DNA from 2 places in the Phytobacter palmae genome. Region 1 is predicted to be linked to the other one. Evidence: predicted binding sites of a transcription regulator. Region 1 holds the regulator's gene; the other holds the start of a gene.
The links. The regulator Fur, encoded in region 1, represses iron uptake genes when iron is present. The targets are predictions, from matches to a motif close to ATAATAATGAGAACNACTATCAA.

Region 1 (5,913 bases):
AGACCACCGATAGACGCACCGTTACCTGGTGCTGCCGTCAGACGCGCGGTGATGGGGTCACCTGCCAGCGTGCTGGCACTGACCATTTCCGGAGAAAGTTTGGACAATGCCGCTTTCTGTGCGGAGGTCGCGCTGGCACCCAGACGGTTGTAGCTCGGCGCGCCGAAACGGGCGGCCAGCTCGTCATAGTGCTGTTGTGGGTTTTTCCCGGTGACTGCGGTAATCTCCGCCGCCAGCAGGCACATGATGATACCGTCTTTATCGGTCGACCACGGCGTGCCGTCGAAACGCAGGAAGGATGCCCCTGCACTCTCTTCGCCGCCGAAGCCGAAGCTGCCGTCAAACAGGCCGTCAACAAACCATTTAAAGCCCACCGGCACTTCCACCAGCTTGCGTCCCAGGTCATTAACCACACGGTCAATCATCGCAGACGACACGAGAGTTTTACCCACAGCAACATCTTTACCCCACTGCGGACGATGCTGGAACAGATAGTTAATAGCAACCGCAAGGTAGTGGTTCGGATTCATCAGACCCGCTGGCGTAACGATACCGTGACGGTCATAGTCAGGATCGTTGGCGAAGGCCAGGTCGAACTTGTCACGCAGCGCCAGCAGACCAGCCATGGCGCACTCAGAGGAGCAATCCATGCGGATCACACCGTCTTTATCGAGATGCATAAAGCGGAAGGTTTGATCAACCTGATCGTTAACGATGGTCAGGTCAAGCTTGTAAAAATCAGCAATGCGCTTCCAGTATTCAATGCCGGAACCTCCGAGCGGATCCACGCCCAGTTTCAGGCCCGCTTTCTGAATCGCCGCCATATCGACGATATCGGCCAGCCCTTCGATAAACGGCTGGACCAGGTCCTGCTCTTTCACGTGGCCAGACGCCAGTGCGGCATCCAGGGTGATGCGTTTCACGCCTTTCAGGCCATCAGCCAGCAGCGCATTAGCGCGATCTTCCACCACTTTGGTCACATTGGTATCAGCCGGGCCACCGTTTGGCGGATTGTATTTGATACCGCCGTCTTCCGGTGGGTTATGCGATGGGGTAATGACGATACCGTCAGCCTGCGCGCCACCTTTTTTGTTGTGTACCAGGATAGCATTGGAAACCGCAGGGGTCGGCGTGAAGCCATTGTTTTCCTGCACAATCACGTCAACGCCGTTTGCCGCCAGCACTTCCAGTACTGAGATGAATGCTGGTTCGGACAGGGCGTGAGTATCTTTACCGACATAGCACGGACCGGTGATACCGTTTTTGGCACGCTCTTCGGCGATAGCCTGAGCAATTGCTAGAATGTGTTGTTCGTTGAAACTGTGGCGCCCCGCGCTGCCGCGGTGACCTGACGTACCAAATTTTACCGCGTGCTCAGCATTGCCGATTTCCGGTTTCAGCACATAGTACTGCGCGGTAAGCTGGGCGACGTTAATTAAATCGCTCTGTTGCGCAGGTTGCCCCGCACGTTCGTGGTTAGCCATTGCCTGGTCCTTTTTATGCAAGGATTAAATTGTGCCGCAAACCTTTTCAATCAATTCCGCCGGGAATTGCATTGATTGCATGATGTGCTCCACCATGCTGCATTTACGACCCGTATTCGTGTTAGTGATAACCCAGTACGGGGTATCAGGCACCTGTTTTGGCTTCGTCTGATTGCCGTTTTGCAACAGGGTATGTTCGTCAGCCGCAAAGTATACGCGGGTGCGGCCATGCAGGGACTCAGTGGATTCTGCAAAAGCCTTTTTATCTAATGAGTAAAGTGTAGACAGCACCAGCATAAAGCGATTAACGGCCTTTTTCTGCTCTGCATACTCGTCAGAAAGCAGCAGTTCACGCACCGCGCGGACTTTGTCTTTCGCCGTATTAGCCGGTTTTACTTCTTCAACCGTAACAGGTGCGAGGGGTTCTTTCGCGAGTGGAACAGCGGCAGCTGGCTGCGGAGCGGCGGAAAACTTCAACATGCGCCGTAAAATGTCGGATGCGCTCTCGCCAATGTGCTTTGTATGGCTGGCAATATAACTGTAGAGCTCATCATCAACTTCGATCGTTTTCATCTTAATCCAGTGCAGTGTCTAATCTGAATACAAGTTATTGAGATTATAAAGTCAAATCCCAACAGCGGATAGCGTCAAACCAGGATGGCGGCAAAGTCAGAATGTGTCAAAACCTTGCAGCCGGACGGCAGAATGTTCAACATAATACCTTAATCCGAAAGAGCGAAAAAAAGAACTTTGCCATGAAATTGAATACCCGAGCGCAATCTGCACAACAATCGCACAACAATTCCCCCATCGTGCTAGTGCACGGTCTGTTTGGTAGCCTGGACAACCTTGGCGTACTCGCCCGCGACCTCGTCAATGACCATGATATTATTCAGGTTGATATGCGAAATCATGGCCTTTCCGAACAGTCACCCGAAATGAATTATCCGGCGATGGCGCAGGACTTACTTGATACCCTTGATGTTCATGGCATAGAACGCGCGACCTTCGTTGGTCACTCCATGGGGGGGAAAGCGGTGATGGCATTTACCGCGCTGGCGCCTGAACGCATCGACAAGCTCGTCGCTATCGATATTGCCCCGGTCAATTACCATGTGCGCCGTCATGACGAGATCTTTGCCGCCATCAATGCGGTAACCGATACTGGTGCCTCTACGCGCCAGCAGGCCGCCGTCATCATGCGTGAGCATATAAATGAAGAAGGGGTCATTCAGTTCCTGCTCAAGTCGTTTGTCGATGGTAAGTGGCGCTTCAATGTGCCCGTGTTGTGGGAGCAGTATCCTCATATTGTGGGCTGGGAAACAGTGCCTGCCTGGGATCACCCCGCCCTCTTTATCCCCGGCGGTAACTCGCCATATGTCAGCGAACAGTATCGCAGCGAACTGCTGCAACAGTTCCCGCAGGCACGCGCGCATGTGATTGCCGGTGCCGGGCATTGGGTACATGCAGAAAAACCGGAAGCGGTGCTGCGCGCCATCCGGCGTTATCTCGCTGAAAAGACAAACTGATTAAAAACCCGGCGACCGATTGTCGGAAAGCGCCCGGTCGTTGGCGTGCCCGCATCCCTGATGTATGATGGCGCGCTAATCAGCCCGGGCTATGACCCGATTGCTTGTACTTCCCGTAGTATTCTTAAATCATGGCTAAAGAACAAACGGACCGCACGACATTAGATCTGTTCGCGAATGAACGTCGCCCGGGACGTCCTAAAACCAATCCGCTCTCTCGCGACGAGCAATTGCGCGTAAATAAGCGCAATCAGCTTAAACGCGATAAGGTTCGTGGGCTTAAACGCGTCGAATTAAAACTCAACGCCGAGGCTGTCGACGCATTAAACGCGCTGGCGGACGCGCGTGAAATGAGTCGGAGCGAATTGATTGAAGAGATGTTGCTGGCTCAGCTTAACGCGCTGAACGGCCAGGAAATCCTCTGAATTATCGCAAAAATCCACTTTCATGTTGCACAGAGTGCAGTCTTGCGTGATTGCAGTTTCCGCGTGCTTCTCTGATCTGCTATGATTGCCCTTATCCGTGGGCCAATCGCCACCACCATATCATTAAGTTTCAAGAGGTTATTTTACTCATGGCAATCACAGGCATTTTTTTCGGCAGCGATACCGGTAATACCGAAAACATCGCAAAGATGATCCAGGCTCAACTTGGTAAAGATGTTGCCGATGTGCATGACATTGCTAAAAGCAGCAAAGAGGATCTGGAAGGTTACGACATCCTGCTGCTTGGCATCCCGACCTGGTATTATGGTGAAGCACAGTGTGACTGGGATGACTTTTTCCCGACGCTGGAAGATATCGATTTTAACGGCAAACTGGTTGCCCTTTTTGGTTGTGGCGATCAGGAAGACTATGCAGAGTATTTCTGTGATGCATTGGGCACTATCCGTGACATCATTGAACCGCGCGGCGCAACTATCGTAGGCCACTGGCCTACCGAGGGTTACCATTTTGAAGCGTCCAAAGGTCTGGCAGACGATGACCACTTCGTTGGCCTTGCCATTGACGAAGACCGTCAGCCTGAACTGACCGCTGGCCGTGTTGATAAATGGGTGAAACAGATTTCCGAAGAACTTCATCTGAATGACATCATCAATGCCTGATGATGTTTGGCGCAACCTGCTGGTTGCGCCTGATTAATAGATAAAAGCGATGGAAATAATTGCTACAATTTTTTAACTTTTTTCTCCAGCGCTGTACAATGGCCCCTGATTAAAACGGGTATCACAAAGGACTTTGTAGACGCTACCACGTTTTATAAGCTTACTTTACTTGAGGACTTGCAGTTTTCATTCAGGCATGGCAGTTCTATAATGAGACGCATTATCCCAGGTGCATTCCTTGTAGCTTCCCAACGGGAAGTGAATCGTTTAGCAACAGGACAGATTCCGCATGACTGACAACAATACCGCATTAAAGAAGGCCGGCCTGAAAGTCACGCTTCCTCGGTTAAAAATCCTGGAAGTGCTTCAGGAGCCGGAGAACCATCATGTCAGTGCGGAAGATTTATATAAGCGCCTGATCGACATGGGCGAAGAGATTGGACTGGCGACGGTGTACCGTGTACTTAACCAGTTCGACGATGCCGGGATCGTGACCCGCCATAATTTTGAAGGCGGTAAGTCCGTCTTTGAACTGACCCAGCAGCATCACCACGACCACCTGATTTGCCTGGATTGCGGCAAAGTGATCGAGTTTAGTGATGACTCTATCGAAGCGCGTCAGCGTGAGATTGCGTCAAGGCATGGTATTCGTCTGACTAACCACAGTCTGTATCTGTATGGCCACTGCGCCGAAGGCGACTGCCGTACTGACGAAAACGCGCACGAAGCGGTTGAGAAATAATAATCGACTTCGTTATATAGCCAACCTTCGGGTTGGCTTTTTTATTTCTGCGTTCATAACATCAAAAGGCCCGCCGAAGCGGGCTTTTTCACACGGTTAATTCATCGTGTTATGGCTATGAATCTCCTGCCAGATCTGGTCACAGCGAGTCTTCACCGCCTGCCCGTTTCCGGTATGCGTCGCTTCAAGGCACCGCTGATAATCCAGCGTGCGCACACTCTCTTCCTCCGCAAATTGCTGGTGCGCTTTCTCTTTGCGCAGAACATCCAGTACGCTTCTGCACGCCGCGGTTTTCTCCGGTGATCCTTCCGCCGTATTAATACAGGCGCTGTAAGCCTCTTTTAATCGTACATCTTCCCTCGGCGCCTGAGGCTGTTGCACACAGGCGGCAAGCCCCAGCGTCAGCAGGGCAAGTAATATTGGTTTCATCATCATGGCACTCCCTGTCATTAGAAAATATTCAGCGGCGCAATGACGATAAACTTCACGTCACGTTCGTCCTGGAAGATGTTGTTATACCCGCCACCCCAGCTCGGGATACTGGAATGGTTATCATATTGGGTGAAGTGCAGCTTGAACAACGTGCCTTTTGCCATCCCTTCCTGCACGGTGTAAAGCAGGTCGAGACTGTACGCTGACTCTTTAATGGTGTTGCCCGCATCGTAGTATTTATCGCCAGAGGAGACATTGGACGGTTTGGCATCCCAGCCATACACATACGATGCACCAACCGCCCAACCAGGCATATTCCAGCCTTTCAGGTCATACATGGCACCGACAAAGACGGATTTCTCGTTATGGGCGTTGAAGTCAGAACGGTTGTCCCACCAGATATCCAGACGACCATTAGAAGAGCCATACAGTGGCGTCATACGTGAATTGAAATAGCCCTGGCGACCATCAGCCCTGACCCAGGTACCCTCAAGGCGTAAATCCACCGGACCGACCGTATAACCAAAGGTGAGCGCCTGTAGCCATGCGGTGCCGTCGTAAGTATCGTTAATGGTGTTGTTATCAGCCTTGTCGCGCGAGCCATAAAATTGATAACTGGTG
Region 2 (5,913 bases), on a different contig from region 1:
AGAACACTTCTCATTGGTATGTGAGGCAATCATGACCGTATTACACAGCGTGGATTTCTTTCCTTCTGGCACAACGCCTGTCGCTATTGAGCCGCGTCTGCCTCAGGCTGCGTTTCCGGAACATCATCATGATTTTCATGAAATTGTGATTGTTGAACACGGTACTGGCATCCATGTTTTTAACGGACAGTCCTATACCATTAGTGGAGGAACCGTCTGCTTTGTCCGCGATCACGACAGACACCTTTATGAACATACTGACAACCTGTGCCTGACCAATGTGCTCTACCGTTCGCCGGATGCGTTTAAGTTTCTGGCGGGGCTGAATGAGCTTCTGCCGCAGGAGCAGGACGGGCACTATCCATCTCACTGGCGCGTCAACCAGTGCGTACTGCAACAGGTGCGCGAGATTATCGGCCAGATGGAAGCGGTGGGAGAGGGGATGGACATGGCGACCACCGCCAACCGTGAAATCCTGTTTATGCAGTTACTGGTTCTGCTGCGTAAAAGCAGCCTTGCGGAAGGGGCGATGAGTAACGACGCGCGTCTCAATCAGTTGATCTCCTGGCTTGAGGATCATTTTGCCGAAGAGGTTTGTTGGGAGTCGCTGGCGGATCAGTTCACCCTGTCGCTGCGCACATTACACCGTCAATTAAAGCAATATACCGGCCTGACGCCGCAGCGTTATCTCAACCGTCTGCGTCTGATTAAGGCGCGTCATATGCTGCGCCACAGCGATGATAGCGTTACAGATATCGCGTTTCGCTGCGGTTTCGGCGACAGTAACCACTTTTCTACCCTGTTTCGCCGGGAATTCGCCTGGTCCCCTCGCGATATTCGCCAGGGGCGAGATGTGCAACTGCAATAGTGGTAACGAGAAGGCTATCACCGATTTTTCACCAAATATCAGCTAATAGTTATCGGTTGTCTTCGGCCGGGGTGATGTAGTGGGAAGCCAGTTAATTCTTCGTAAAGCGGATTTTTTCCCCCGGGTGGGGCAAGCGGTGGCCGTGGCGGACCGCTATCCGCAAAATGTATTTGCAGAACATACGCATGAGTTTTGCGAACTGGTGCTGGTCTGGCGCGGTAACGGTTTGCATATCCTCAATGACCGTCCCTATCGTATTACCCGTGGCGATCTGTTTTATATCCGCGCGCAAGACAAACACTCCTACGCCTCCGTCAACGATCTGGTGCTGCAAAATATCATCTATTGCCCGGACCGTCTGACGCTTAACCTCGACTGGGCGGGGCATATACCAGGGTTGAGTGGTGAAGAGTGGACGCCGCACTGGCGTCTGGGCAGTACCGGCATGACTCAGGCAAGACAGGTCATCACCCAACTGGAGCAAGAGAGTATTAAAACCGACGCGCTGGCAAATAACATGGCTGAGGTGCTCTTCGCCCAACTGGTGATGACTCTCACACGCCACCGCTTTGCGGCCGATAACCTGGCGGCGACCAGCAGCGAAGCACTGCTTGATAAGTTAATTACCGCGCTCACAGGTAGCCTGAATCGCACTTTCATGCTTGAGCGCTTTTGCGATCAGGAGCAGTGCAGTGAGCGCGCGCTACGCCAACAATTTCGCGCACAAACCGGCATGACCATCAATAATTACCTGCGTCAGCTGCGTATCTGCCATGCACAGTATCTGTTGCAGCACACAGAATTGCTGGTAGGTGAGGTATCCACGCGCTGTGGCTTTGAGGACAGTAATTATTTCTCGGTCGTTTTTACCCGCGAAACCGGCATGACGCCAAGCCAGTGGCGACAGCGTCGTAACGAAGCGGCCCAGGAAGGACCTGTTCTGCGATAACAAACAGGACATTTTCATGATTGTTGCTCAGCTAACTGATATTCACGCCGCGCCGGGTAACGACAATCTGGCCCGGTTTGCTCGCGCGCTGGAATGGCTCGAATTTATTCAACCTGACGCCCTGGTGGTGACGGGCGATCTGGTGGATGACGACTGGTTCGCCGGGTATGCCGCCATTGCGTCGTTGCTAAAGGGGCAACATTGCCCGGTCTTTCTGCTGCCGGGTAATGCCGATAATCACGCCATGATGCGGGCCTGTTGGGAGAGTGAGGCCTGGATGCCGGACGCCCTGCATTTTTCCGTCGAAGTGAAAGGATTACGCCTTATCGGCGTTGATACCACCCTGAAAGGAGAGGCGGCGGGCAGTATTATTGCGCATCTGGCGTGGCTGGAACGCCAGCTGGCGGGTGACGATGGGCTGCCCGTGCTGCTTTTTCTGCATCACCACGTGTTCCCGAGCGGCATCCCCACAATGGATAAAATCATGTGTCGCGGTTCCGGTGAGTTGGCTGCGCTGCTTACTGATTATGCCGGTCGCACGCTGGCCATCGCCTCAGGGCATGTACACCGACCCATTGCCAGCCATCTGGCGGGCGTTCCGGCCTACATTTGCGGTTCCGTTTGTCCGGCGAATCCCGCCTGGTTTGGCGGAGAAACGGTGCCACCCGCCAATGATCCCCCTTCTTTGATGCTCCATCGTTTTGCTGCTGGCTTGTTAACCAGCTACCCCATTTTCGTATAGGGTTTGGCGATCATTTTTTCGTTTGTCGCTGCGCTATCTCTCTTGCAGACTCAGGTTCATAACAGAATGTTATAACCATATTAAAACTACGGCATTGATAAACATTTTCAATATCATTTAACTAACTATAATGAACCAACTGATTACGCGGCGTTAACACACCTGCCGCCCGACAATAATGGAGATTAGTATGAGCTATACACTGCCATCCCTGCCTTACGCGTACGATGCACTTGAACCTCATTTCGACAAGCAGACGATGGAAATCCATCACACTAAACACCACCAGACTTATGTAAATAATGCGAATGCAGCGCTGGAAAGCCTGCCAGAATTCGCCAGTCTGTCTGCTGAAGAGCTGATCACCAAACTGGACCAACTGCCGGCTGATAAAAAAACCGTTCTGCGTAACAACGCGGGCGGTCATGCTAACCACAGCTTCTTCTGGAAAGGCCTGAAAAAAGGCACCACCCTGCAGGGTGACCTGAAAGCGGCCATCGAGCGTGACTTCGGTTCCGTTGATAACTTCAAAGCGGAATTCGAAAAAGCAGCAGCAACCCGCTTTGGTTCTGGTTGGGCGTGGCTGGTGCTGAAAGGCGACAAACTGGCTGTGGTTTCCACTGCTAACCAGGATTCCCCGCTGATGGGTGAAGCAATTTCTGGCGCCTCTGGCTTCCCAATCGTAGGTCTGGATGTGTGGGAACACGCGTACTACCTGAAATTCCAGAACCGCCGCCCGGATTACATCAAAGAGTTCTGGAACGTAGTGAACTGGGACGAAGCTGCGGCGCGTTTCGCTGCGAAGAAATAATTTCGCTAAATCACCCGTTCTTGCGGGTACATCAAGCCCCTGCTGGCGTCGTCAGCGGGGGTTTTTTTATGGTTGCCGATCGGCCGTTAAATCAAAAGAAACATATATCCAATTAAAATGAAATATTGTTTTGATTTTGTATGGGAGATCACTTTTCTGAGTGTGACGACGTTCTAACATTTTGCCATCAGCGCTGGAAACGCCCGACGAAAGGGCGAGATGGCGCACCAGACTCACTGTTTTTACAGGTGGCGAAATGCAAATCAAACGTGCAATAGAAAAAATTCCCGGTGGGATGATGTTGGTTCCTCTTTTTCTTGGGGCGCTGTGCCATACGTTTTCACCAGGGGCCGGAAAATACTTTGGTTCTTTCACCAATGGCATGATCACCGGTACTGTGCCGATTCTGGCGGTATGGTTTTTCTGCATGGGCGCATCGATTAAGCTCAGCGCGACCGGGACGGTATTGCGGAAATCGGGCACGCTGGTGGTGACCAAAATCGCGGTGGCCTGGGTGGTTGCGGCGGTAGCATCACGATTGATTCCGGCTCACGGTGTGGAAGCCGGTTTCTTTGCCGGGCTGTCGACACTGGCGCTGGTGGCCTCTATGGACATGACTAACGGCGGCCTTTATGCCTCCATCATGCAGCAATATGGCACCAAAGAAGAGGCCGGGGCGTTTGTATTGATGTCGCTTGAGTCTGGCCCGTTGATGACGATGGTGATTCTGGGGACAGCGGGTATCGCCTCTTTTGAGCCGCACGTATTTGTCGGCGCGGTACTGCCGTTCCTGATTGGCTTTGCGCTGGGCAACCTCGATCCGGAGCTACGGGAATTCTTCACCCGAGCGGTGCAGACGCTGATTCCGTTTTTTGCCTTTGCGCTGGGGAATACTATCGACCTGAGCGTTATCGCACAGACCGGCTTGCCCGGTATCCTGCTGGGGCTGGCGGTGATTGTGATTACCGGCATTCCGTTAATTATTGCTGATAAAGTGCTGGGTGGTGGGGACGGTACCGCCGGGCTTGCAGCCTCAAGTTCCGCCGGTGCGGCGGTGGCAACACCGGTACTGATTGCCGAGATGGTGCCGGAGTTTAAGGCAATGGCACCCGCCGCAACCGCTATGGTGGCTACATCGGTAATTGTGACTTCTATTCTGGTGCCGATTCTGACCTCTCTCTGGTCACGAAAAGTCAAAGGAAATGCGGCGGTCGCAGATTTGCGCGGTGCGGTGAAATAGCACCGCGGCGTAAAAGAGAAACCGGCCTCCTCAGGCCGGTTTTTTGTTTAGTGGCCGATACCGAAAATTTCATCAACCTGTGCACATTGCGCTGGCGTTAATTCACCGCCGGCATTGCGGGAAGTTGCGCCGCAATAGCCAAATTTCCGTGCTACCACAGTTTTAATTGTGGTAACGAAATCTTCGCCCGTTGTGTAAATCGACATGAATTTGCCAATCTCACGCTGGGCTTCATGCAGCGCAGGCAAATCGTTTTGCTTCCATGCTTCCCGTGCCCTGACAAACAGTTCCGGCATTACGTTGTTGAGCCCGGAGATAACCCCCGCGCCGCCTGCCAGCAGATTGGGAATGAAGTATTCGTCGTACCCCGATAGAACGGCGAAATCATCACGGATTTTCTCGGTAGCCAGAATGATATTGCGTGTATGCGACTGGCAATCGACCGTATCTTTAATACCGGCAAAATTCGGGAATTCCGCTGCCAGGGTGGCGACAATTTCTGGCGTCAGATCGCAGCCGGTCCTGGCCGGAAAATTATAGGCAAACCACTTACCGTTCAGCCGTTTCCCCAGATGGCGAAAGTAGCTCAGTAATTGCGCGGCTGTTTGCCCATAGTAATAAGGAGGCAGCACCATAACGGCATCGTAACCCGTGCGGAAGGCTCCTTCCGCCATCCATTCAACGTCACTCAGGCAGGTTGAGGAAACATTTGCCACCAGGGTGCCGGGGGTCATACCGCGCACTTCCCGGATAAGCATGAGTCGTTCATCAAGGGTGAAAGAGGCAAATTCGCCGATGCTGCCCATCAGCAACACCACATCAATTCTGGCGTCGGTCAGGCGTGAAATATGCTGTCTTAATCCGTTCAGGTCGATTTTACCGGCAGGTGTCATAGGGGTAATGGACGGGCACCAGACGCCATAAAATTCATTTTTAATCTTCACGTCACTGTCTCCTTGAATATGAAATTGCGTTTCACTTCTTTTAATTCATAGCACGTTCATATAAAACGCAGGCGTATCGGTGTCGCATTTCTGCACGATTTATTGCTAAAAAGTGTGGTCTAATATGCCGATGATGGGAGAACCCGGGAGAGAGGAAATGCAGCATCCGGTGAATGTTTTTACAGGAAAAATAAAGGATTATCAGGGCAGCAGACCCAGCGCAATTGCCAAATTGCAGTTGGAAGGCGAGTTGATGTTAACGGCGCTGGGGTTAGACGGTGATGAGCAGGCGGATACCTCTTACCACGGCGGTCCGGACCGGGCGCTTTGTCATTATCCTCGCGAACACTACGCTCACT

Region 2: the regulator Fur is predicted to act here: its motif matches at 2,654-2,676, upstream of sodA (superoxide dismutase [Mn]).

Annotation. Positions count from the first base shown of each region.
Region 1 covers NZ_JBCIVJ010000001.1:51,055-56,967, forward strand. Annotated here, with positions in the region: gene pgm (phosphoglucomutase (alpha-D-glucose-1,6-bisphosphate-dependent)) at 1-1,484, opposite strand, end outside; gene seqA (replication initiation negative regulator SeqA) at 1,509-2,057, opposite strand; gene ybfF (esterase) at 2,240-3,013, shown strand; gene ybfE (LexA regulated protein) at 3,145-3,438, shown strand; gene fldA (flavodoxin FldA) at 3,588-4,118, shown strand; gene fur (ferric iron uptake transcriptional regulator) at 4,408-4,860, shown strand; gene chiQ (ChiQ/YbfN family lipoprotein) at 4,957-5,292, opposite strand; gene chiP (chitoporin ChiP) at 5,310-5,913, opposite strand, start outside.
Region 2 covers NZ_JBCIVJ010000016.1:59,107-65,019, forward strand. Annotated here, with positions in the region: gene rhaS (HTH-type transcriptional activator RhaS) at 32-868, shown strand; gene rhaR (HTH-type transcriptional activator RhaR) at 948-1,817, shown strand; gene AAIG39_RS18625 (metallophosphoesterase) at 1,834-2,559, shown strand; gene sodA (superoxide dismutase [Mn]) at 2,750-3,370, shown strand; gene kdgT (2-keto-3-deoxygluconate transporter) at 3,627-4,610, shown strand; gene AAIG39_RS18640 (dihydrodipicolinate synthase family protein) at 4,658-5,554, opposite strand; gene yiiM (6-hydroxyaminopurine reductase) at 5,712-5,913, shown strand, end outside.